Regions from separate parts of the Leuconostoc aquikimchii genome, predicted to be linked through region 1. Evidence: predicted binding sites of a transcription regulator. Region 1 holds the regulator's gene; each other region holds the start of a gene.
What was found. Region 1 encodes LexA, which represses DNA repair genes until DNA is damaged. Its sites were predicted from a motif close to CNAACANNTGTTNG; they were not measured.
Positions count from the first base shown of each region.

Region 2: a site for LexA is predicted at 5,506-5,519, ahead of recA (recombinase RecA). Genes of this name have one in related genera too.
Region 3: a site for LexA is predicted at 2,706-2,719, ahead of AB3K24_RS04870 (Y-family DNA polymerase). Genes of this name have one in related genera too.

Region 1 is NZ_JBFPER010000001.1:1,128,842-1,136,585, reverse strand. It holds gene AB3K24_RS05600 (carbamoyl phosphate synthase small subunit) at 1-103, shown strand, start outside; gene carB (carbamoyl-phosphate synthase large subunit) at 96-3,275, shown strand; gene AB3K24_RS05590 (dihydroorotate dehydrogenase) at 3,333-4,259, shown strand; gene pyrF (orotidine-5'-phosphate decarboxylase) at 4,287-4,979, shown strand; gene pyrE (orotate phosphoribosyltransferase) at 4,980-5,612, shown strand; gene lexA (transcriptional repressor LexA) at 5,660-6,301, opposite strand; gene AB3K24_RS05570 (YneF family protein) at 6,571-6,810, shown strand; gene AB3K24_RS05565 (lysophospholipid acyltransferase family protein) at 6,821-7,456, opposite strand; gene AB3K24_RS05560 (tRNA1(Val) (adenine(37)-N6)-methyltransferase) at 7,515-7,744, shown strand, end outside.
Region 2 is NZ_JBFPER010000001.1:1,404,915-1,412,658, forward strand. It holds gene AB3K24_RS06910 (phosphate ABC transporter substrate-binding protein PstS family protein) at 1-871, opposite strand, end outside; gene AB3K24_RS06915 (sensor histidine kinase) at 969-2,324, opposite strand; gene AB3K24_RS06920 (phosphate ABC transporter substrate-binding protein) at 2,396-3,301, opposite strand; gene AB3K24_RS06925 (response regulator transcription factor) at 3,483-4,172, opposite strand; gene recA (recombinase RecA) at 4,287-5,435, opposite strand; gene pgsA (CDP-diacylglycerol--glycerol-3-phosphate 3-phosphatidyltransferase) at 5,569-6,150, opposite strand; gene AB3K24_RS06940 (helix-turn-helix domain-containing protein) at 6,160-7,035, opposite strand; gene yfmH (EF-P 5-aminopentanol modification-associated protein YfmH) at 7,049-7,744, opposite strand, start outside.
Region 3 is NZ_JBFPER010000001.1:980,798-988,541, forward strand. It holds gene AB3K24_RS04865 (cation-translocating P-type ATPase) at 1-2,569, shown strand, start outside; gene AB3K24_RS04870 (Y-family DNA polymerase) at 2,762-4,084, shown strand; gene AB3K24_RS04875 (hypothetical protein) at 4,077-4,448, shown strand; gene AB3K24_RS04880 (hypothetical protein) at 4,445-4,702, shown strand; gene AB3K24_RS04885 (Rgg family transcriptional regulator) at 4,715-5,368, opposite strand; gene AB3K24_RS04890 (helix-turn-helix domain-containing protein) at 5,298-5,555, opposite strand; gene AB3K24_RS04895 (glycoside hydrolase family 70 protein) at 5,710-7,744, shown strand, end outside.

The DNA of each region.
Region 1 (7,744 bases):
TCATCCAGACGCAGCACCAGGTCCACACGATGCCGAATATCTATTCGATGATTTTTTGAACATGATTGAAAACGCCAAGAAGGAGACAACACAAAATGCCTAAACGCACTGACATCAAAAAAATATTGGTGATTGGCTCTGGTCCAATTGTTATTGGTCAAGCAGCAGAATTTGATTATTCGGGCACGCAGGCCGCACTTAGTTTGAAGGAAGAAGGCTATTATGTCATTTTAGTTAATTCGAATCCTGCAACAATTATGACGGATGCGGAAATTGCAGATAAAGTCTACATAGAACCCTTAACAATTGACTTTATTGAGCGTATTTTGCGTAAAGAACGACCTGATGCTATTTTACCAACATTAGGCGGGCAAACTGGACTAAATATGGCCAAAGATTTGTCTGAAGCTGGGATATTAGATGACTTACATATCGAGTTGTTAGGCACAAAGCTGTCAGCAATTGAAGAGGCTGAGGATCGCGAAGAATTTAAAGCGCTAATGGAACGCTTGAATGAACCTATTCCTGAATCAACGATTGCAACGACACTAGATGAAGCATTAGAATTTGCTGATACACACAGCTATCCTGTCATTGTGCGCCCAGCGTACACATTGGGTGGTACTGGTGGTGGTATTGCTGAAACGCATGCAGAATTAACTGAAATTGCAGCGAATGGTTTAGAATTATCACCCGTCACACAAGTATTGATTGAACGATCAATTGCAGGCTATAAAGAGATTGAATTTGAAGTTATGCGTGATGCACATGATAATGCATTAGTTGTCGCTTCAATGGAAAATTTTGATCCAGTTGGTATACACACAGGTGATTCAATTGTCACAGCCCCAGTACAAACATTGTCTGACCGTGAAGTTCAAATGATGCGTGATGCGGCGTTGAAAATTATTCGTGCTCTAAAAATTGAAGGTGGTGTCAATATTCAAATGGCACTCGATCCAGATTCATACAAGTATTACATTATCGAAGTTAATCCACGTGTGTCGCGTTCGTCTGCATTAGCATCAAAAGCAACAGGTTATCCTATTGCTAAAATGGCTGCTAAGATTGCTGTTGGTTTGAATTTAGATGAAATTATTAATCCTGTTACTGGGACAACAAAGGCAGAATTTGAGCCAGCATTGGACTATGTGGTATTTAAAATTCCACGTTGGCCATTTGACAAATTTGCCACAGCTGATCGCCGTTTAGGGACGCAAATGAAAGCCACTGGAGAAGTTATGGCAATCGGTCGTAACATGGAAGAAGCGTTGTTGAAGGCTGTACGCTCATTAGAAATTGGCGCAATCGGATTAGATGACATCACTTTTGATGAACTATCAGATGAAGAATTGTTGCAGGCATTGATGCCAGCACGTGATGACCGCTTATTTATGATTGCTGATTTATTACGTCGTGGCGTGACGATTGAAGCTATTCATGACAAAACGTTGATCGATGAATTCTTTTTGGACAAAGTGCTTCATATTATTGAAATTGAACGTGATTTAGCACAAAATGTTGGTGATTTAAATCAGCTGACTTATGCTAAGAAAAATGGTTTTGCTGATGCGACTATCGCTAATATTTGGCATACAACAACAGCTGATGTGCGTCAGTTAAGAACACAAGCAAATATTTTACCAGTCTACAAAATGGTTGATACGGTGGCGGCTGAGTTTGAGTCGCAAACACCATATTACTATGCAACTTATGAGCGTGAAAATGAATCAATCAAAACGGATAAAAAATCAGTCATTGTACTAGGTTCAGGGCCAATACGTATTGGGCAAGGTGTGGAGTTTGATTATGCCACTGTTCATGCAGTAAAAGCCATTCAACGTGCGGGTTATGAAGCGATTATTATGAACTCTAACCCTGAAACTGTGTCGACTGACTTTTCTATTTCTGATAAATTGTATTTTGAACCGTTAACATTAGAAGACGTGTTAAATGTGATTGATTTGGAGCAACCTATTGGTGTTGTGGTACAATTCGGTGGCCAAACAGCAATCAATTTAGCACAACCTTTGACAGAAAATGGGGTGCATATTTTAGGCACAACAGTTGAAGATTTGAATCGTGCTGAAGATCGTGAAGCTTTTGATCAGGTCATCAAACAATTAAAACTACCACAACCAATAGGAAAAACGGCCACAACAGTTGCTGGTGCTTTGGCAGCGGCACAGGAAATCGGTTATCCGGTTTTGATCAGACCATCATATGTACTTGGTGGACGTGCGATGGAAATCGTGACATCAGACGAAGAATTAAAAGATTATATGCAACGTGCAGTTAAAGTGTCAAATGATCATCCCGTCTTGATTGATTCATATTTGGTTGGTCAAGAAGCTGAAGTTGATGTTTTGTCAGATGGTCAAACAGCCGTTATTCCAGGTATAATGGAGCATATTGAACGTGCAGGCGTACATTCTGGTGACTCTATGTCTGTCTATCCACCCCAATATTTGTCACAAAAAGTACAAGATGAAATGACGCAAGCAGCCATTAATTTAGCACAAGCTATGCATACGATCGGCTTAATGAACGTGCAGTTCGTGATTCATGAAAATACAGCTTATGTGATTGAAGTCAATCCACGCGCGTCGAGAACAGTACCATTTATTTCTAAAGTGACACATTTACCGTTAGCACAATTGGCAACACGTGTAATGTTAGGCGAAAAATTAGCAGACATGGGATTTGAAACTGGGTTAGTACCGGCTGATGACATGGTTCATGTTAAAGCACCAATTTTCTCATTTACCAAGTTACCAGATGTCGATTCGTTGCTTGGTCCTGAAATGAAATCTACTGGTGAAGTAATGGGTTCTGATACGACGTTACCAAAAGCCCTTTATAAGGCCTTTGTTGCTTCAAATATTAAAGTCCCACAATATGGTAATGTGCTCTTTACAGTTGCTGACGATGATAAAGAAGAGGCGTTGATTTTGGCTAAACGCTTCAATGATTTGGGATTTGCCTTGTTTGCAACATCAGGTACTGGTGCCTATCTTGATTCACATGATATGCCAGTTGAGGTGCTAGATAAAATTTCAGAATCTAACAATAACTCAGTAGAAGCATTGAAAACACAAAAGTTACAAGTCGTCATTAATACGACACAAGCTGATGATCGGGCAGAATCCGATGGTCGCCTCATTCGTAACGCAGCAATTGAAAATGCTGTACCACTGTTTACAGCGTTGGATACAGTTAACGCTTTCTTGGATGTTTTGGAGAGTCGCAGTTTTACAGTCAATGAAATGAAGTAATTGATTGTTGTTAATGGCACTAATAAAATTGTCCAGTGAGACAAATTAGGAGAAAAAATGATAACAAAACATCGCTTGGCAGTTAATTTACCAGGATTAAATATGAAAAATCCTGTGATGAATTCATCAGGAGCAGTATATTTTGGACTTGAAGACAAAGGGTTTGGTATTGAAAAGACAGGTGCACTAGTCACAAAAACAGTTACAATGACACCACGTGTTGGTAATCCACAACCTTGGATCATTGAAACACCAAGTGGTATTTTGAATTCTGTTGGGCTAGCTAATCCAGGTATCGAAAAAGTAATAACAGATATGTTGCCGGCTATTCACACAAAATATGGTGATGATATGCCAGTGATGGTTTCAATTGCTGGCGAAACAGTACAAGAATATGTTGCATTAGCACGGTTATTAACGCATTCAGGTTTGGTCACTGCGATTGAAGTCAATTTATCGTGCCCTAATGTTGATCGCGGTGGTATGGCTTTTGGTGTTGATGCGCAAACAGCGTCTGAAGTCATTGCAGCGTTGCGACAAATTACTCATTTACCACTTTATGCTAAACTGTCTCCAAATGTGACAGACATTAAACCAATTGTAAAAGCCCTTGAAGTTGCAGGTGCAGATGGTATTGTATTGATTAATACAGTTATGGGAATGAGCCTTGACTTGAAAAAACGTCAAGCGCGTTTGGCACGTGGTATAGGTGGTATGTCTGGAAAGGCAATTCATCCTATTGCGGTACGTTTTGTTTATGAAGCAGCTCAGACAGTCAGTATTCCGATAATTGGTGTTGGGGGTGTCACTACTGTGGCAGACGCGTTAGAACTTATGATGGCGGGTGCCAGTGCTGTACAAGTTGGCGGGGCTTTAACGCAGCATCCTGATGCCATGGTAAACATTATTGACGCGATGCCAGCAGCATTAGACAAATATGAATTTGCTGATGTTCAGGCTGTGACTGACACATTCAAAAAATAATGACTGTCAGGTTTAGAAAGGACTCCCATGCAACGACCAATATTTATAGCATTAGATTTTCCAAATGCAGTAACAGCACGCGCTTTTCTCGACAATTTTCGTGATATCACAAATAAGCCAGCAATAAAAATAGGCATGGAATTATTTTTTGCTGAAGGACCAGAATTTGTCCGTGAATTAAGAAGGCAAGGATTTACTATTTTCTTGGATCTGAAATTATATGATATTCCAACAACGGTTGGTCATGCGGTTGCCAGTATTGCAAAGCTAAACGTCCAATATTTGACAGTTCACGCAGCTGGTGGTGAAAAAATGTTACGACAAGCAGTCGCGAATAAAGGCCAAAACATGCAATTATTGGCGGTCACGCAGTTAACCTCTTTTTCAGAATCTGATATGCAGGCAACACAACAGACGACAGCAAGCATGACGGATAGCGTCATTCATTTAGCGCAATTAGCCTATCAATCAGGAGTTGATGGTACAATTAGTGCCCCACTGGAAGCAAATCTCATCCAACAAAAAACAAGTGATTCATTTCTACGTGTGACACCGGGAATTCGATTGACAGGTGATTCAGCTGATGATCAAGCGCGGATTACAACACCTGCAAAAGCACGGGACTTTGGTGCTACTGGCTTAGTTGTCGGCCGATCAATTACCAAAGCCAAAAATCCTGTGGCAGCATATCAACAGGTGATATCAGAATGGAGTAATTAAATGTTAAATTATGCAGAGCAAGTGGCAAATGATTTATTAGCCATTGGTGCAGTGAAATTTTCACCAGAGTCACCGTTTACGTGGGCATCGGGTATTAAAAGTCCTATTTATACGGATAATCGCATGACTATTGGCTATCCAAAAGTGCGTCAAAATATTTATAAAGGTTTAGTCGCATTAATTCAAGAATCATATGGTGATGTTGAAATTATTGGTGGTGTTGCAACGGCTGGTATACCACATGCTGCATGGGTTTCAGAGAAAATGAATAAGCCGATGATCTATGTACGCTCTAAACCAAAAGATCATGGCGCTGGTCGTCAAACAGAAGGTGTAGCGGTTGCTGGTAAAAAAGTTGTGTTAATTGATGACTTGATCTCAACGGGTGGCTCAGTATTAGGTGCTGTTGAAGCGATACGTAAAGAGGGTGCAGACGTTGTAGGCGTTGTATCAATTTTTTCGTATGAATTACCTGAAGGATTGATTAATTTTACCAATGCAAAATTGACTTTTAAATCATTGACAACTTATTCTCAATTGATAGCTGCAGCTATCAAACGTGGTGATTTGAACACGTCACAAGTAGCAACACTGCAAAATTGGCAACAAAATCCTGCCAAGTGGCAGATATAAGTTAACAGCAAAAAAGCGTTTGGAAATTTCCAAACGCTTTTTTGCTGTTAATAAATTGCATCACGGTAGAGGCCGATGACTTTACCCAAAATAGAAACGCTTTTAAGAATGATTGGCGCCATAGCATCATTTTCAGGCTGCAAACGGAAATGATCTGCTTCTCGGAAAAAGCGTTTAACGGTTGCTTCGTTGTCATCATTCATAGCCACTACGACGTCGCCGTTATCAGCATTATCTTGTTTACGAACGATGACTTTATCGCCATCTAAGATACCGATATTGACCATAGAATTTCCGCGAACATTTAGCATAAACATGTCACCATCAAATTGCATCAAATTGTCAGGAATCGGGAAAAATTCAGTGGCTTCTTCTTCAACGGCCAAGATAGGCGTACCGGCAGTAACAAGTCCTAACACGGGGATACGACCAGGAGTAATGGACACACCCAAAGCTTCTAAACCAGAATCAGTGACTTCGATGGCACGTGCACGAGGTTTTGAGGCATCTTTTAAAAGGTACCCTTTTTTAACTAACCGTTCAATATGACCATGAATTGTTGAAGAAGAGGATAATCCGACAGCTTCACCAACTTCACGCACTGTAGGTGGATAGCCATTTGTTATTTGTGCGTCATGGATAAACCTTAGCACCTGAAGCTGTTTGCTTTCTTGAATTTGACTTGTCATTTTGGATCTCATTCCTTAATACTACTCGATTTAATATGTATTAATTATAACGAAAAGCAAACGATAAATCAAACATTTGTTCGTTTTTTATATTTTAATAAGTTATCTACTAAAAATATTTATTAATTCTTTAAACTTGCGCCTAGATTCAGAAAAAGTCTGTGGATAATACGGTTGCAAGTCGTGAGTTAGTATTTTGATAAATTGTGACGTCATTACCTTGTGCTTTATGCTATAATTAATCTTAGAAATTTATTAAGGGGAAGACTATGACTTTAAATATCGGACTCGTTATCTTGATTGCAGTTTTGGCTTTAATTATCGGATTAGCGGCTGGATTCTTCTTAGCACGTAACTCAATGAAGAGTTACTTAGCAAAGAACCCACCAATTTCAGAAGAAATGATGAAGTCAATGATGATGTCAATGGGTCAAAAACCATCACAAAAGAAATTAAATCAAATGATGGCTCAAATGAAGCAACAAAGCGAACAAGCGCAAAAAAAATAAGCCATTAGGCTTATTTTTTTTCACGTTTAGGATCGATATAAATCCAGTTAGGATCTACTTCTTGATCTAATTGATCAAAAGCGTCTTGAATCATCTGCGTATATTTGGCAATATTTTCCTTATTTAGTCGGTCTTTACGCGAAATCACAATCGGTTCGCCGAAATTGATGATTGTATTGTTACGCTTAAACAACTGGCTAAATGAGACTGGTCCTTGATACACAGCAGGAACAATTGCTTTCCCAGACATCTTTGCGATTAACAAAGAGCCAGCTTTTAAGTCGTCACTGTGTCTGGAACCAGAAGGAAACATGATGAGCGATCGGTTACCGTGTTTTAACTCTTGAACTGGTATTTTGATAACACTTGGACCGACATTTTCGCGATCAACAGGAAAAGCACCAGCAGACTTAACAAGCCATGCAAGTGGCGGAAATTTAAAAAGCTCAATTTTAGCCATAAAAATAAAATGTTTTGGGTAGGCAGCAATTGCATACCAAACGGGATCCCACCACGTACGATGTGGGCCGACCAAAACATAGTTATCTTCAACGGGTATGCGATCCCGATTCATATACTTGACGCGGCCATTAACTGTCCACATCAGACTGACAGCTATGCCACGTAGAAAATCATAAAATTTCATTATTAGTCACCTCATAAACTACCCTAACTATTTTACACGATAAAGCGAGAAAAAAACAATGATTGAACCAATTCTTAAGGAAGGTGAGCGTATCGATGGCTTGCCTTCACAAAATATTCAGATTATTCAAAATCCAGACATGTTCTCCTATTCATTAGATGCGATTTTGTTAGCTAATTTTGCTGATGTCAAGGGCAAGGGGCGAGGATTGACTGTAGATCTTGGTGCTGGCACAGGGGCTGTTGGTTTATTTTATGCACCTAAAGTGACTGGGACTATTAAGTTAGT
Region 2 (7,744 bases), 280 kb from region 1:
TAACTTTACCATCCACTCCGCGCGTCACGCGCATATCATGAATAGAAATGTATCCTAATTTTGGTACCAAAGTACGCTGAATTTCTTTTGAAGTTAAATAATCCAAAAATTTAGCAACGGCGACAGTCGGCTTTCCCTTTGTATATACATGTTCGTATGACCAAATAGGATACTTGCCAGCCGCAACATTTTTATTTGAGGGTGCGACATGATTAACTGAAGCGGCTACAATTGTGTCATCAATATAACCAAAAGCTGCATACGAAATTGCCCCTGGTGTAGTTGCCACGATAGAGCGCACCATACCTGAAGAATCTTGTTCCTGCGCTTCAATACTTTGTTTACCAAGCAATCCCCACTTTTCAAAGGTTGCACGTGTACCAGAACCAGCTGCACGATTGATAATAACAACCTTTTGATTCTTACCGCCAACTTGATGCCAATTCGTTACTTTTCCAGTGAAAACGGCTTGTAACTGTGCGGTTGTTAAGTCCTTTAAACCAATGTCTTTGTTCAACAAAGGTGCAATGCCAACAACAGCTACTTGATGATCCACCAATCGGCTAGCATTGATGCCTTCTTTTTCTTCTGCAAAAACGTCCGAATTACCGAGATCTACAGCACCTTGTGAAACTTGGCTCAGACCCGTTCCAGTACCGCCACCTTGCACGTTGACAAATGTTCCTAAATTGGCTTTTGCATATTCTTCACCCGCTGCTTCAACAAACGGTTGTAGAGCTGTTGAACCAACAGCCGTAATTGACGTTCCTGAAGTTTTTTTGTCTCGTGTTGCATAAGCAGTTCCAAGTGCTGCTGCAATACCAACGGCCACAATCGTTATGACGATCGTGCCGCGATGTGATTTCGACATGATAATGCCTCCCAAGATTAAACTACTACTATTCTATTATCTTAAAGCGATGTAAATGTATTAACGGTGCTTTGTAAAGATTGTGTAAAGAAATCATTTACAGGGGCAAAGTTACACTAATAGTCGTGCCCACACCTACCTGTGAATTTACTTTCACCTCACCATTATGTTTACTAACAATCTCATTAACAATGGCCAATCCAAGACCAGTCCCACTAGCAATTGTTCGTTGTCGTGACTCGTCACCACGATAAAAACGTTCAAAAATTCGTGATTGTTGATTTTTAGGAATACCAATGCCTGAATCTTTCACATTAATTTGCCAATGCTGATGATCTTTATATACTGTAACAGTCACATCCCCATCCTGCTTATTATATTTCACAGCGTTGATAATTAAATTCTGTATGATTGTCTCCAAATCATTTTTCAAGCCATGAACAACAAAATTTTGTGACACATCATTATGGAAAGTAATATTTTTAGTTGCACCCATTGTCATAACATGTTGCCATTGTTCATCTACTAAGCTTTTAATCGTCAATTTTGTGTTCACTGCTTCATTTTTTTGTTGCACACGTGATAGTGACAAAATATCACTAACAAGCGATGATAGTCGCCCAGCTTCTTCAGCAACGATCTGTAAAAATTGCTGGCGTGTCACAGGATCTTCACCCGCGGGTCCTTGTAAGGTTTCGACAAATCCCGTAATGGCAGTGAGCGGCGTTTTAAGCTCATGAGAAGCATTGGCCAAAAAATCAGATTGCATACGTTCAACCTGCAAAACAGAAGTTAAATCATACAAAATAATCATGACCTCAGCGTGCTTTAAATCAGCCTGATGATAAAGCGTGCTTACCTCATATTGTTTCACCTCACCATTTATCTGTAAATTTAGAATAGATTGTTGGTTACGCTGTGTGTTAAAAGTTTGCGTGATCAATTCTGATAGTGTGAACTGTCGAATGACTAAACTTTCAGCAATTGGCGTTTCAGGTTGTTGCATGCCTAATAAATCGGCAGCAGTCGCATTAAAAACATCAATTATGTGTCGCCGATTGACATTGATCACACCAACTGGGAGGCTAGCCAGTAGCGATTGATAGTTTGTCACATCCCGTTGTGCTGTTTGTCGTGCCTGCTTAATATAATTTTGTAGTGTATTAAATTGATTAATCAACTCATAATGTGGCGAAGATGGTTCTGTTAGTACCCCTCGTGGCTCTTGACCTTGAACGGTAGCTAGCATCCGATTTTGCATGACTTGTAATTCAGTTTGCTGTCTCGTTCCCCATAATCTTATAACAAATACACTAATCACTGCTGCAATCAACATCAAAAACAGTGCAATTAACCACTGTCGAAGATTAAAAGATAATACATTGCCAAACATCATAATAACTATAAAATTAGGTACTAAAAAGGACAAAAATTTAAGCATTGTTTTTTTCATATTGTTACCCCACTACAACTATCATAACAAAAAAAGACCGCTTTCGCGGACTCTAATATATGCTAACTATGTTATTTATTTTCTACTTTACCTGTTGCATCTCGTGTGACCTTCATATCAGTCAAACCAATATAACCAAGCTTTGGCACGATTGTCTTTTGTACTTCTTTTGTAGCAAAGTACTTTAAGAATGCCTTTGTTGCTTCAGATTCATCACCCTTAGTGTACATATGCTCGTATGCCCAAATTGGCCATGTGTTATCTTCAACGTTTTTCTTATCTGGCGTTACTTTATCGATATTTAATGCCTTGATACCTGAGGCATCCAAATAGGCAAAGGCCAAATAAGAAATTGAACCTGGTGTCGTAGATACTATTTTTTGAACAGTACCATTTGAGTCTTGTTCAGTTGATTGCACAGCATTTTGACCATCTAACACATTCTTTTCAAATACTGCTCGCGTACCTGATCCTGTTGCTCGGTTAATGATAACGATTTTTTCATCCTTACCACCAACTTCTTTCCAGTTAGTAATTTTACCTGTGAAGATATCTCGTAACTGTGTTTTAGAAATATTTGAAACTTGCACATCAGAATTAACTACTGGCGCAATACCAACAACAGCTACTTGATGATCTTTCAATTTGGAAGCATCAACGCCTTCTTTTTCTTCAGCGAACACGTCAGAATTACCAATTTGAGCAGAGCCACTAGCTACTTGACTCAAACCTGCACCAGATCCGCCACCTTGAACAGTGATTGTCACGCCAGGATTTTTTTCTTGAAACGATGTCCCAACTTGCTCTGCCAATGGTTGCAAGGCTGTTGAGCCAAGTGATAATACTTTACCACTTAATTTTGTTGTAGATGACGCCGTATTAGATTGACTTTTATCTGCATGCGAGCTGGCATAAAAAGCTACGCCTGCTGCGATAACAATCACGCCACCGGCGATTCCAACAATTGTCTTGTTCATGGATACTTCTCCCTTTGTTTAAGCTTCACGTGGAAGCATATGTAATGTAAACTCGGTTTGTAGTAGCGGCTCTTGGCAGCCTCTCCTTGTTTACAAATCATATATTACGCACCTTGTGTCAAAGAAAGCACCCTAAAATTGTCATCGTTGTGTAAAGCAATGTAAATCAATCTTTACATTGCTAATTAACCATTGTATATCCAAAGCCACGCACTGTCTTTAATATTTGTGGTGACTTCGGATTATTTTCCACCTTTTCTCGTAAATTACTAATATGCATGTCTACCATGCGACTTTCGCCAACATACTCATATCCCCATACGGCCGTTAAAATCGTTTCACGATCAATAACCCGTCCGATTCTTTGAGAAAAATAGAGTAATAACTCATATTCTCGTGGTGTCAGAGTTAAATTCTTACCAGATTTAGTGACAACTTTTTTATTATCATCAATAATAATATCTTGTATTTCAACGACATCTGGTTTATCGGGACTTGTCTGATCATTTTGAGATCGTCGTAATACTGCTTTTAGCCGCGCAAGCACTTCTCGTGGGCTAAAGGGCTTAGTAATGTAATCATCCGCACCTAGTTCTAATCCAAACACGCGATCAAACTCGTCACCTTTAGCTGTAACCAACAATACTGGTGTACTTATTTTATCTTGACGTAAATTTTTTAACACGGTCATGCCATCCATCACCGGTAACATCAAATCAAGCAAGATAGCATCAAAAGTTTGTTCTCCAATAAGTTCATAAGCTGATTGTCCATCCGCCGCTATTGTAACTTGATAACCATTTTGCTCTAAATTGTATTTCAACAAGGTTGAAATTGCTGGTTCGTCATCCACTACTAAAATTTTTGTCATGATATTAATACACTCAATTAGCTTAAAGTGCATTCCTCTCCAAATGTTTATTTACTTGCATTGTAACAAAAAAAACGAAAACGCCCTAGCGTTTTCGTTTTTTCTTTACATTATTTATACAATAGGTTCGTCTGTTAAATCATCATCTGCAACTAAATTCAACGCTTCAGAGTCATCTGTTGTTGAAACAACCTCTTCTGTTGACTGGTCAACAAGTGACTCGCCATCACCTATGCCAAATGCATCTCGCACTTTGGCATAGATTTCTTGACGCATTTCTGCATTTTCAGGCAAATCCAAAAATTCCTTAGCTTTTTCACGGCCTTGGCCAACTTTAATATCATTATAATAATAGAAGGCGCCGGCTTTTCGAATAATTTCCTGCTCCGCACCCAAATCAAGAATTTCTCCTGTTTGAGAGATACCTTTACCATACATAATATCTACTTCAGCTACCTTAAATGGTGGCGCTACTTTATTCTTAACTACTTTGACCTTAGTTAAGTTTCCAGTGACTTCGGTTCCATCTTTAATTTGGGTTGAACGACGGACTTCTAACCGAATCGTCGAATAAAATTTCAATGCACGACCACCTGGTGTTGTTTCAGGATTACCAAACATCACACCAATTTTTTCACGAATTTGATTAATGAAAATGGCGATTGTTCCGGTACGGTTTAAAGTGCCAGCCAATTTACGTAACGCTTGACTCATCAATCGTGCTTGCAATCCCACATGAGCATCACCCATCTCGCCTTCGATTTCTGCACGTGGTACCAATGCTGCAACTGAATCTATCACGATGATATCTACAGCCCCCGATTGTACTAGGGCATCGGCAATTTCTAACCCTTGTTCGCCTGTATCAGGTTGAGATAGCAACAGTTCATCTTTTTTAACACCTAATGCTTCAGCATATTTAACATCCAACGCATTTTCAGCATCAATATAGGCTGCTGTACCACCTGCTTTTTGCACTTCTGCAACAGCATGTAGTGCAATAGTTGTCTTACCAGATGACTCTGGGCCGTAAACTTCAATAATTCGACCCTTTGGATAGCCACCAACACCAAGTGCAACATCTAACTTAACGGATCCGGATGGATAAGTTTCGATCTGGGTTAACGTATTCTCACCCAAAAACATAATCGAACCTTTTCCAAAATTTTTTTCAATTTTCTTCAACGCCTCATCTAGCGCTGATTTGCGGCCCTTAGATTGCGCCTCTTTATCATCTTTTTTAGTCGTTTTTTTTGTAACCATATTTTTGGCTAACTCCTTTTATCTTACCACATTAGTTTACCTGTTTTTGTAGTCAAAAGCAAGCATTAAACGAACAATTGTTCGACAACGTTCGCTTCTATATTTATGATACGAAAAAAGCGCTTATTGCGCTTCACATCCCATCCGAAAAGACATAACGATTTTGCCAAAAGTAATCAATACCAGAATATATTGTAAAAATAACTGCTATCCATAACAATATGTCTCCCACTGGCAAACCAAAGTATACGAATGGTAAATTTTTAATATACAAGAAAAAAATAGCAAACATTTGTGAAAATGTTTTAATTTTTCCAGGCATCTGAGCAGCCAAAACTTGACCGTTATTCTCAACAATCAATGTTCTTAATCCTGTTATGGCTAATTCTCGAATCACAATAACTGCCGTCATCCACGCGGGCACGACATGAAAACTTGTTAAAAATATCAATGCAGTAATTACTAATAATTTATCTGCCAATGGGTCCGCGAACTTACCAAAATTAGTGACTAAATGTCGGCTACGAGCAATTTTGCCATCTAAAAAGTCTGTCAAAGAGGCCACAGCAAAAACAATCGCAGCCACTATCCAATTCACCGGAACCACGACATTCATGGTAGTCACGGTGCCCCAGTCATAAGGAATTGTCAACACGAAAATAAAAACTGGAATTAAAATAATACGAAAGACAGTTAATTTATTAGGTAGATTCATAATTTCCTCTTAGTTATTTAAATTTATCAATACATTCCAAAACGGCGTTGCGCTGTCAATAACAGTGATTCTTTGACCATCAAACGTCATGACCGCATTGGCTACATTTGTAAATTGCACATTGACAACATCTGTTCCTTCAGGAACAGTGAGTGTCTTATCAGCTGTCACCATTTCATTTAATAAGACAGCGCCACCCGCTGTGACTTGCACGTTGGTTCCAGCATTTTGTGCATTAATTTTGATTGTATGCTGTCGGTTGTTTTGTTTTGTTAAATTATAAACGGTTGTCTGGCGTGCAATATTTTGTTCGGGTGTTCCTAATTCAATTTTAGGGTTAACAGACTTTTTTGTCTTTTCTTTTTTTGAAGACGATGTTGCACGTGATTCAGATGAACTGCTAGGTACAGTAGAAGTTGAAACGGATACATTCCCGCCGTCATTTGATTGTTGACTGCCACTATTTAAATGTGTTAATACAAACCAAATACCAACTAACACCAAAACAATTAAAATACCTAGCCAAATATTTGGCAACATATTCGATAATTGTGACTTAGTTGATCGTGTTGTATCAATACCAGCACGTACAACGCCATCATTATCACGATGTGCGCGATTCAAATCCTTACTTCGAGAAATCGAAGCCAGCCCCGTTTTCCCTAATAAATCTTCAGGGTTCAAGTCAACAGCAAGTGCATATTGCCGAATAAACGCACGCACATAAAAATCACCTGGTAAAATACCTAGATTATTATTTTCCATGGCCTCAAGATATCGCACTTGAATTTTAGTTGCGGCTTGCACCTCATCCAATGTTAAGTTTTTCTTGAGGCGTGCAGCTTTTAACTGCTCACCTATTTGATTTGTTAAAGTTTCGCTCATAGTTTTTCCAATGTCATTTCTGCAGAACAAACCGTTGTAATTTCGCGTTCACATATATTTTTTCAGCGGTTTCTAGTATATCATTATATGTTAAATCTTGTAATAACATAATTTTATCAAATAAATTGGTACCAAAAAGTACGTCATCGCCACGTAAAGCAATACTTTCTAAAGAATTCAAACGTTGAATGCCTTCACCTAATGTTGCACGACGTAAAGATTCAAAATCATTTTCTTTACCAGCAAGAATTTCCTGATATTGACTCAACTGCGTTTCAATCGCCGTCGTCAATATGTCGTATTCAGTTGTTTCTGAAAAGAATGTCACAAATTGATAATGCCGTAATAAATCAAACGACGTGTCAAATTCAGTATCAATGATACCTTTATTATACAGGTTTTGATACCAATCTGTCTGCTCTCCAAACATTATATCAGATAAAATATCAGCGGCTAACATTAATTTAGTTGCCTGCTTGCCTGATATGTCACTTGCTGGCAATCGCAAACCAAAGGCTACTTTAGGACGCGAAACATCAAATTTTTTAATCTCTTGCTTTTTTTTAGGAACGCTAATAGGCGCTTCAATGCGCTTCACATTCACTTTTTCAATCATTTTTGTTGCTTGATTATCACGAATAACTTGCAGCATCTCTTTAGGATCAAAATTCCCAACAATTTGTAACGTTAAGTGATTGGGTTGATAAAA
Region 3 (7,744 bases), 150 kb from region 1:
TGAGGAACAGGTGCGTGCTAGCCGCGAAACGTCTGGCAGTAACGTGTTTGTTACAAAAAAGAAGGAACCATTGTGGCACAAAATCCTAATTAGTTTAAAAGACGTTGCAACGATTATATTATTGATTGCTGCGGTTATTTCATTTGTGGCGACATACATAGAAGGTACAGGGCACTATTTTGAAAGCTTGCTAATTATTGGCATTGTTGTCATTAATTCATTTCTTTCTATTTTTCAAGAAGGAAAAGCTGAAAATTCGCTGGCAGCTTTACATAATTTAAATCGGACACAGGTTAAAGTTTTACGAAACGGTGAGACAGATCTTATTGACGCAGATGATGTTGTTTTAGGCGATGTGTTAATCATTGATAATGGTAGCGCAATCGTAGCTGATGCCCGTTTGATTGAAGCGGTTGAATTGCAGGCAGAAGAATCTGCATTAACAGGGGAAAGTCTACCTGTTGAAAAGGATGCTAATGCAACCTTTGGTGCTGATGCTGAGGTGAGTTTAGGTGAACGTGTGACGATGGTATATCGTGGTACGACAATTGTCAACGGTCATGGTAAGGCTATTGTCACGGCCGTCGGCATGCAAACAGAGATGGGGACAATTGCTGGTCTCCTTAATGCTGAAAATGGGACACCATTAACGCCACTACAACGACGGTTGATTCAATTGGGCAAAAATATTTCTTGGGTTGCTATTGGTGCGGCATTGGTTGTTTTAGTGCTTGGTATCGTTCAAGGAATGGATTTACAACACATTTTCTTAACTGCCATATCATTAGCCGTTGCGGTTGTCCCTGAAACGTTAGCTGTTATTGTGACAATGACATTAGCTTTGGGTGTGCAAAGAATCGCACAAAAACACGCAATTATTCGACGGTTACCGGCTGTTGAAATATTGGGAACGACAAATGTTATTGCGTCTGATAAAACTGGGACATTAACACAAAATAAAATGACTGTTCGTAAAGTGTGGCAAAATGAACAAAATCATTTGAGTGAAACAAATGAACCTTTAGATGCACAAGCCATAGAAGTTTTGTCACTAGCAGCTATTTCGACAAATGTGTCAATTAAAAAAAGTGATGGGCAAACTATATATGATGGTTTGCCAACTGAAGTAGCCTTAGTGCGTGCTATCGCAGAGGATACACCACGTGATATGTTACTGGATAAATATCCACTTGTAGACCAGATACCGTTTAACTCAACAAAGAAGCGAATGACAACAGTTCACAAACGTCCTGAAGGTGGCTATATTGCTATTACGAAGGGGGCATTTGATGTTTTGTTACCTATGTTGAAACAGGGTAATGTGGCACAGGCCGAAAAAATTAATACGACCTTTGGTCGTGAAGCTTTACGTGTCTTAACGATTGCTAAACAAACATTTGATGTGATGCCAGAAAATCCAACCCAGGCATTTTATGAGCAAAACTTAACCCTAGTGGGGTTGGTTGGTATTATTGATCCACCACGACCAGAATCAGCTTTAGCTGTTGAAAAAGCGCGTCTCGCCGGGGTTAAAACAATTATGATCACGGGTGATCATGTTGAAACAGCCAGTGCGATTGCTTCTGAAATAGGTATTTTACATGAGGGTGATCAAACAATTACGGGTTCAGAATTGGCCAAGTTATCTGATCAAGAACTTGATGAAAATATTAAAGCATATACTGTTTATGCGCGTGTCACACCAACTGATAAAATTAGAATTATCAAATCATGGCAGCGACAAGATGCCACTATTGCCATGACTGGTGATGGTGTTAATGATGCACCTGCATTAAAAGCAGCCAATGTTGGTATTTCTATGGGTGAGACAGGTACGGATGTTGCGCGTGACGCATCGGATATTATTCTCACAGATGATAATTTTGCAACGATTGTTGACGCTATTTCAGAAGGACGTGGCGTATATATCAAAATCCGAAAAACTATTAACTTCTTATTGAGTGCGAATATATCAGAAATAATAGTGATTTTAATTGCAATGCTCCTAGGATGGGGATCGCCACTGTTGCCGGTACATTTATTGTTTATTAATTTAGTGTCTGATGGTTTACCAGGATTTGCTTTGAGCCGTGAGCCGATACTAACAAATGTCATGAATGAACCACCAATGCCTAAAAAAACTAACTTATTTGCACAAGGACTTGGGCGACAAATAGCTATCAATGCTACGCTATTTGCAATTGTGACATTAATAGCTATTTGGATTGGTCAAAATGTGGTCTTGGGTGGTTTAGCAGCCAATGAACAAGTAGGGCAAACACTAGCATTTATTGTCTTGTCAATGACGTCTATTATTCATGTTTTTAATATTCGTTCAGAAAAATCGTTATTTTCGATTAAATACAACGCCAATCCAGGATTAATAAATATGGCTATATTGGCAGCAGCTATCACATTGGTAGTATCATTACTGCCTGTTACACAAGTCTTGTTTGGACTAACAGCAGTTTCATTAGGACATTGGATAATCATTATTATTTTATCGTTAACACCAACGGTTATTCTTGAAGTTTTGAAACGTGTACAACCAACGTTGTTTAAAGTATAAAACAGTATGCGCTGGATTTTTGTCACAGTGATCTAATATAACATTATTTATAAGTTAAAAACGACGTATCTATTATTTTGATAGATATATCGTTTTTTTAATTTTGTATCAATTAGAGTGCAACGACTTGCTAAATAGAACGTTTGTTCGTATAATTAAGTATACAAATACACAATACTTTGAGGCATATCAATGACTAAATCAAAAATAACTGAATATGATTATAGTGAAGAAAAACGTCGTGTCATTTTTTTAATTGATTCGAAGAGTTTTTACGCTAGTGTGGAAAGTGTTGAACTTGGCATGAACCCGTTGCAGTCTTTGCTGGTAGTCATGTCAGAACAAGAAAATACTAATGGTGGCCTTGTACTAGCCGCGTCTCCCTTAGCTAAGAAAAGGTTGGGTATTAGTAACGTGACACGACAACGTGATGTGCCTAATGTGCCAGGTTTGATAAAAGTACCGCCACGTATGAATCTGTACATTGCTGAGAATTTACGCATTAATAATATCTATCGTCAATACACAGCGGACAACATGTTATTACCTTATTCGATAGATGAATCTATTTTGGATATGACAGATACTTGGGCGTTTTTTGGTAACACACCAGAAAAAGTGGCATTAAAAATACAAAAGCAGGTACGCTCAGAAACTGGTATTTATCTCACGGTAGGTATTGGTGATTCACCAGTATTAGCTAAACTTGCCTTAGATATTGAAGCGAAACACGCGAAAAATTTAACTGGTATTTGGCATTATGAAGATGTGCCAGACAAATTATGGCCAATAACAAAATTACATGATGTCTGGAGTATTGGATCCAAAACGGCCAATAAATTAGAAAAGATGGGTATTCATTCGATGTATGATTTGGCACATCAAGATCCTTATTCATTTCGTGACAAAATGGGTTTAATGGGCGAACAACTTTATGCGCTGTCATGGGGCGTTGATCGATCCAATTTGGCTGACGTAATAACTACACAAAGTAAATCTTATAGTAACTCACAAGTTTTACCACGAGACTATTACAAAAAAGAAGAAATCGAAATTGTTGTGCGCGAAATGACAGATCAGGTTGCCACACGTATTCGTGCTCATAATAAGAATGTTTGCTTAGTCAGTCTTTTTATTGGTTATTCGTTTGATGAGAGTAAAAAACAGGGCGCACATGGCGTCAAAAAACAGCAACGTATTGAACCGACTAATAATACAAAAATTCTCATGACGGTTATGGTAAAATTATTTGAAAAACATTGGCATGGTGAAGTCATCCGTCATATTGGTATTGATTTCGGCGATATAATCGCAGATTTTGGCCTTCAAATGGACTTATTTCAGCAACCAGAACGGGTCGTACAAGATAAAAAAATAGATCAAGTTGTTGATGACCTGAGACAACGTTTTGGTACTATGTCAATCATGCGAGCCATGTCAAAGGAAAAAGGTGGCACGGCAATTAATCGCGCCGGACTTGTTGGCGGACATAATGGTGGGAATACTTATGACTAATAATAGGGACTTCAGCCGCATCGTTAATAATTATTTTAAAAATGATTACCGTGAACGGGGCAAGATGAAGTGGCAGGGCTTCTTTTTGTCTGATCACACGTCATCACTTAAAAAAGATGATAACCAGCGTATAACCGTAACAAAAAAATTACCTCGTATCCCATTGAGCGAGGTACAAAATATGTTACGCTCGGCTGCAGAAAACTATAAAAAAGTTACTGTGCAACAAAATATAAAAGATTTAGAAGGGCATATGGTGCCAAACGTCTCTGGTGTCGTTATGGGATTTTCGGATAACGGTGTCTATATCAATCAAAAATATATTGCGTTTCAAAACATACGAACGGTGGTTGAAAAATCATGACACAAATTGATGATATTGTATCAGATATTCAGCAACTATTTAAAAAGCAAACCAACACGATTTATGCAGTTCGAATTATTAATCAAATCTATTCTAAAAAAGTTAATATATTTTTCGAGTACTATAAACTCGGTCAAGCCACTCATACGCAGCAAATAGCGCAATTAGATGACAGTTATCGTTTAAAAATACCTGAAATAGCTAAAAAAATTCGGCATGAAACAAAGCTAACAGTTCATACTAATATTACTTAACGCATGATAGGATTAATTAATCTTATCATGCGTTAATATATGATCAAATAGGGATTTAGTCTTATTAAGGTGCAGACGTTTAATAATATTATAAGCGTCATTAATTTTTTGAGTATTATTTTCAAAAACACCTTGCAAAAATAATAACCAAGTTTGAAATTCAAAGTCCTGTTGGTCGAATGTTAAATGTCTAATTTTATTTAGCAGGTCACGCGTTAGGGTGTAATTATGTTGTACAATAGTCGCTTCCAAAATCATAATTAATACAGGTGCTACCATACGAGAGGTACTAGTAGACATTTTCCCCTCAATATATTGACTAATAATATCAATAATATAAGGTTTTATGTGTTCAACGCTTATCATATTCATAATAAAAAAAAGTAAGCAAAGATCATAGTATTGCCAGTTTTCAATACCAAAAAAGTAATCTATCAGTTCATTTTGCACAGATGATGGTGCTAATTTAAAATCTAAATGATACCGTGTAGATTGTGCCATTAAAAAGAAATGACGCAATGCAATATCATCTGGACGGTTAGTGGACATTATTTGGATTGAGTTACAAATTTTTGTTATTTTAATCTTATCTTGATCAATATATACTTGCTCTAATTCTATTTTTAACAGCGCTAAGCTGTTTTTTTTTACCAAAAACAGTTTCAAAATAGTCAGAAACGGGAACGTTTAAAACATCACAAATTTGTTGTAGTGCACGATCAGTAGGTGACGTGAGACCATTTTCTATTCGAGATATCATGGATTGAGATCCTATTAACTCACCTAATTCATTTTGAGAAATCCCTCTTAATTTCCTTATTTTTCTAATAATTGACCTGTTGTTAACTGCCATTAGTGCTCCCTATGTTTAATATTCATTTATGCATATTCTGAGAATAACTCTTTCATTAGTGTATATTGAAAAGGTTGATTGTGTCAATCAGGAAGTATGCCATAGTCTCTGATTGACACAAACAACGAAATAATTTTTTTGGAGAAAAATGAACATGGGAAATCAAGAAACAGCGTGTCGAAAAAAGTTATATAAATCAGGTAAATTATGGGTCACTGCGGGGGTCTCATTAATTATTGGTTTAGGTTTGTCGGTACAACAAGTTAATGCTGATACAACGCAAAGCGTTGCCACGACACAAGTAAAAACCGTACCGGATAATACGCAAACAGTAGCACCTACTGTGCCGGTAGCTCAAACAGGGTTAAGTACTGTGCAAGATGTACCTGTTCTTGGGACTCAAACAAACACGGTAACAGATACGCCTCAAAATACCGCAAATACTAATGATACAACGTCTCCGGTTGCCAATGATTTATCAGGTAAAGATACGGCTTCAGTTACTAATGACAAAGCGAATGTTCAAGATTCAGGAAATTCTGTTGCTAATCAAAGTCAGAGCCATGATAACAATGCCAATACAGTACCAGAAAAGGATAACCTCCCAGTTAATACATCTAATAAAGATGATGTGAAGACGGATACAATTGGGCAACCCGCGACGAATCAAAATATTAGTCAACCACAAAATGATGATCAGGCAGCCAAGAATGATCAAGTGGCAAATGTTCAAAAAAATAATGATGTTGCTAATAAAACTGATAATTCTGTGTCTACAAAAGTACCGACAAATGATCAGGTAAACAAGACAGCAACGGACAATAATCAATCTGCAAAACCAATTGAATCAAATCAATACAATTCTAAAAATATCCAAACAATCGACGGTAAAACATACTATATTGATGACAATGGTCAGGCAAAGAAAAACTTCACCACAGTCGTTGATGGGCAGGTGCTTTATTTCGACAAAGAAACGGGTCTTTTATCACCAACTAATGATTATCAATTCAAGCAAGGACTGACAAGTCAAAATAATAGTTTCACAGCGCATAACGCTGCTGAAACTACTAGCAAAGATAGTTTTACAGCAATTGATGGTTATCTAACAGCTGATAGTTGGTACCGTCCTAAAGATATATTAACGGATGGAAAAAATTGGGAACCGTCATCTGATAAGGATTTTAGACCACTATTAATGAGTTGGTGGCCAGATAAGATGACACAAGTTAATTATCTTAATTACATGAAAAGCATTGGTTTGAGTAATAGTTCAGTTGATTTTTCTGCTAATGATGATCAAAGTACACTAAATCAGGCTGGACAAGATGTACAGGTGAAAATCGAACAAAAAATTAATCAGGAAGGTCAAACCAGTTGGTTACAGCATGATATTTCTGATTTTGTTGATAGCCAATCCAATTGGAACGTTAATAGTGAGTATCCAACAACTGGTGATGATAAAGACCATTTGCAAGGTGGCGCATTGCGGTATGTTAATAGTGATAAAACACCTGATGCAAATTCTGACTATCGCCTTTTAAACCGTACACCTACAAACCAAAAAGGCTACTCATCATATGCTATTGATCCAACACAAGGAGGTTATGATTTTTTATTAGCTAATGATGTTGATAATTCAAATCCCGTTGTTCAGGCAGAACAATTAAATTGGATGTACTATTTATTGAATTTTGGCTCAATTACTAATCAAGATGCCGATGCCAATTTCGATAGTATTCGTGTGGACGCTGTTGATAATGTGGACGCGGACTTACTACAAATTGCCTCAGATTATATGAAGGCTGCTTATGGTGTTGATAAAAATGATGCCACTGCTAACCAACACCTATCAATTCTCGAGGATTGGAGTGATAATGACGCGGCGTACGTTAAGGATCAGGGTAATAATCAATTATCAATGGATAATAAATTGCGTTTAGCGTTAAAATACTCTTTAACAATGCCATTAATTGATCAAGACGGTCATGCCGTTCGAAGCGGCTTAGAACCACTAATTACAAATAGCTTGGTTGATCGCACCACGGATGCAACGAATAATATAGCACAACCTAATTATTCGTTTGTACGGGCACATGATAGTGAAGTACAAACCGTGATTGCTGAAATTATTAAGGAAAAAATTGATGCAAGTTCTGATGGGTTAACACCAACAATAGATCAATTAG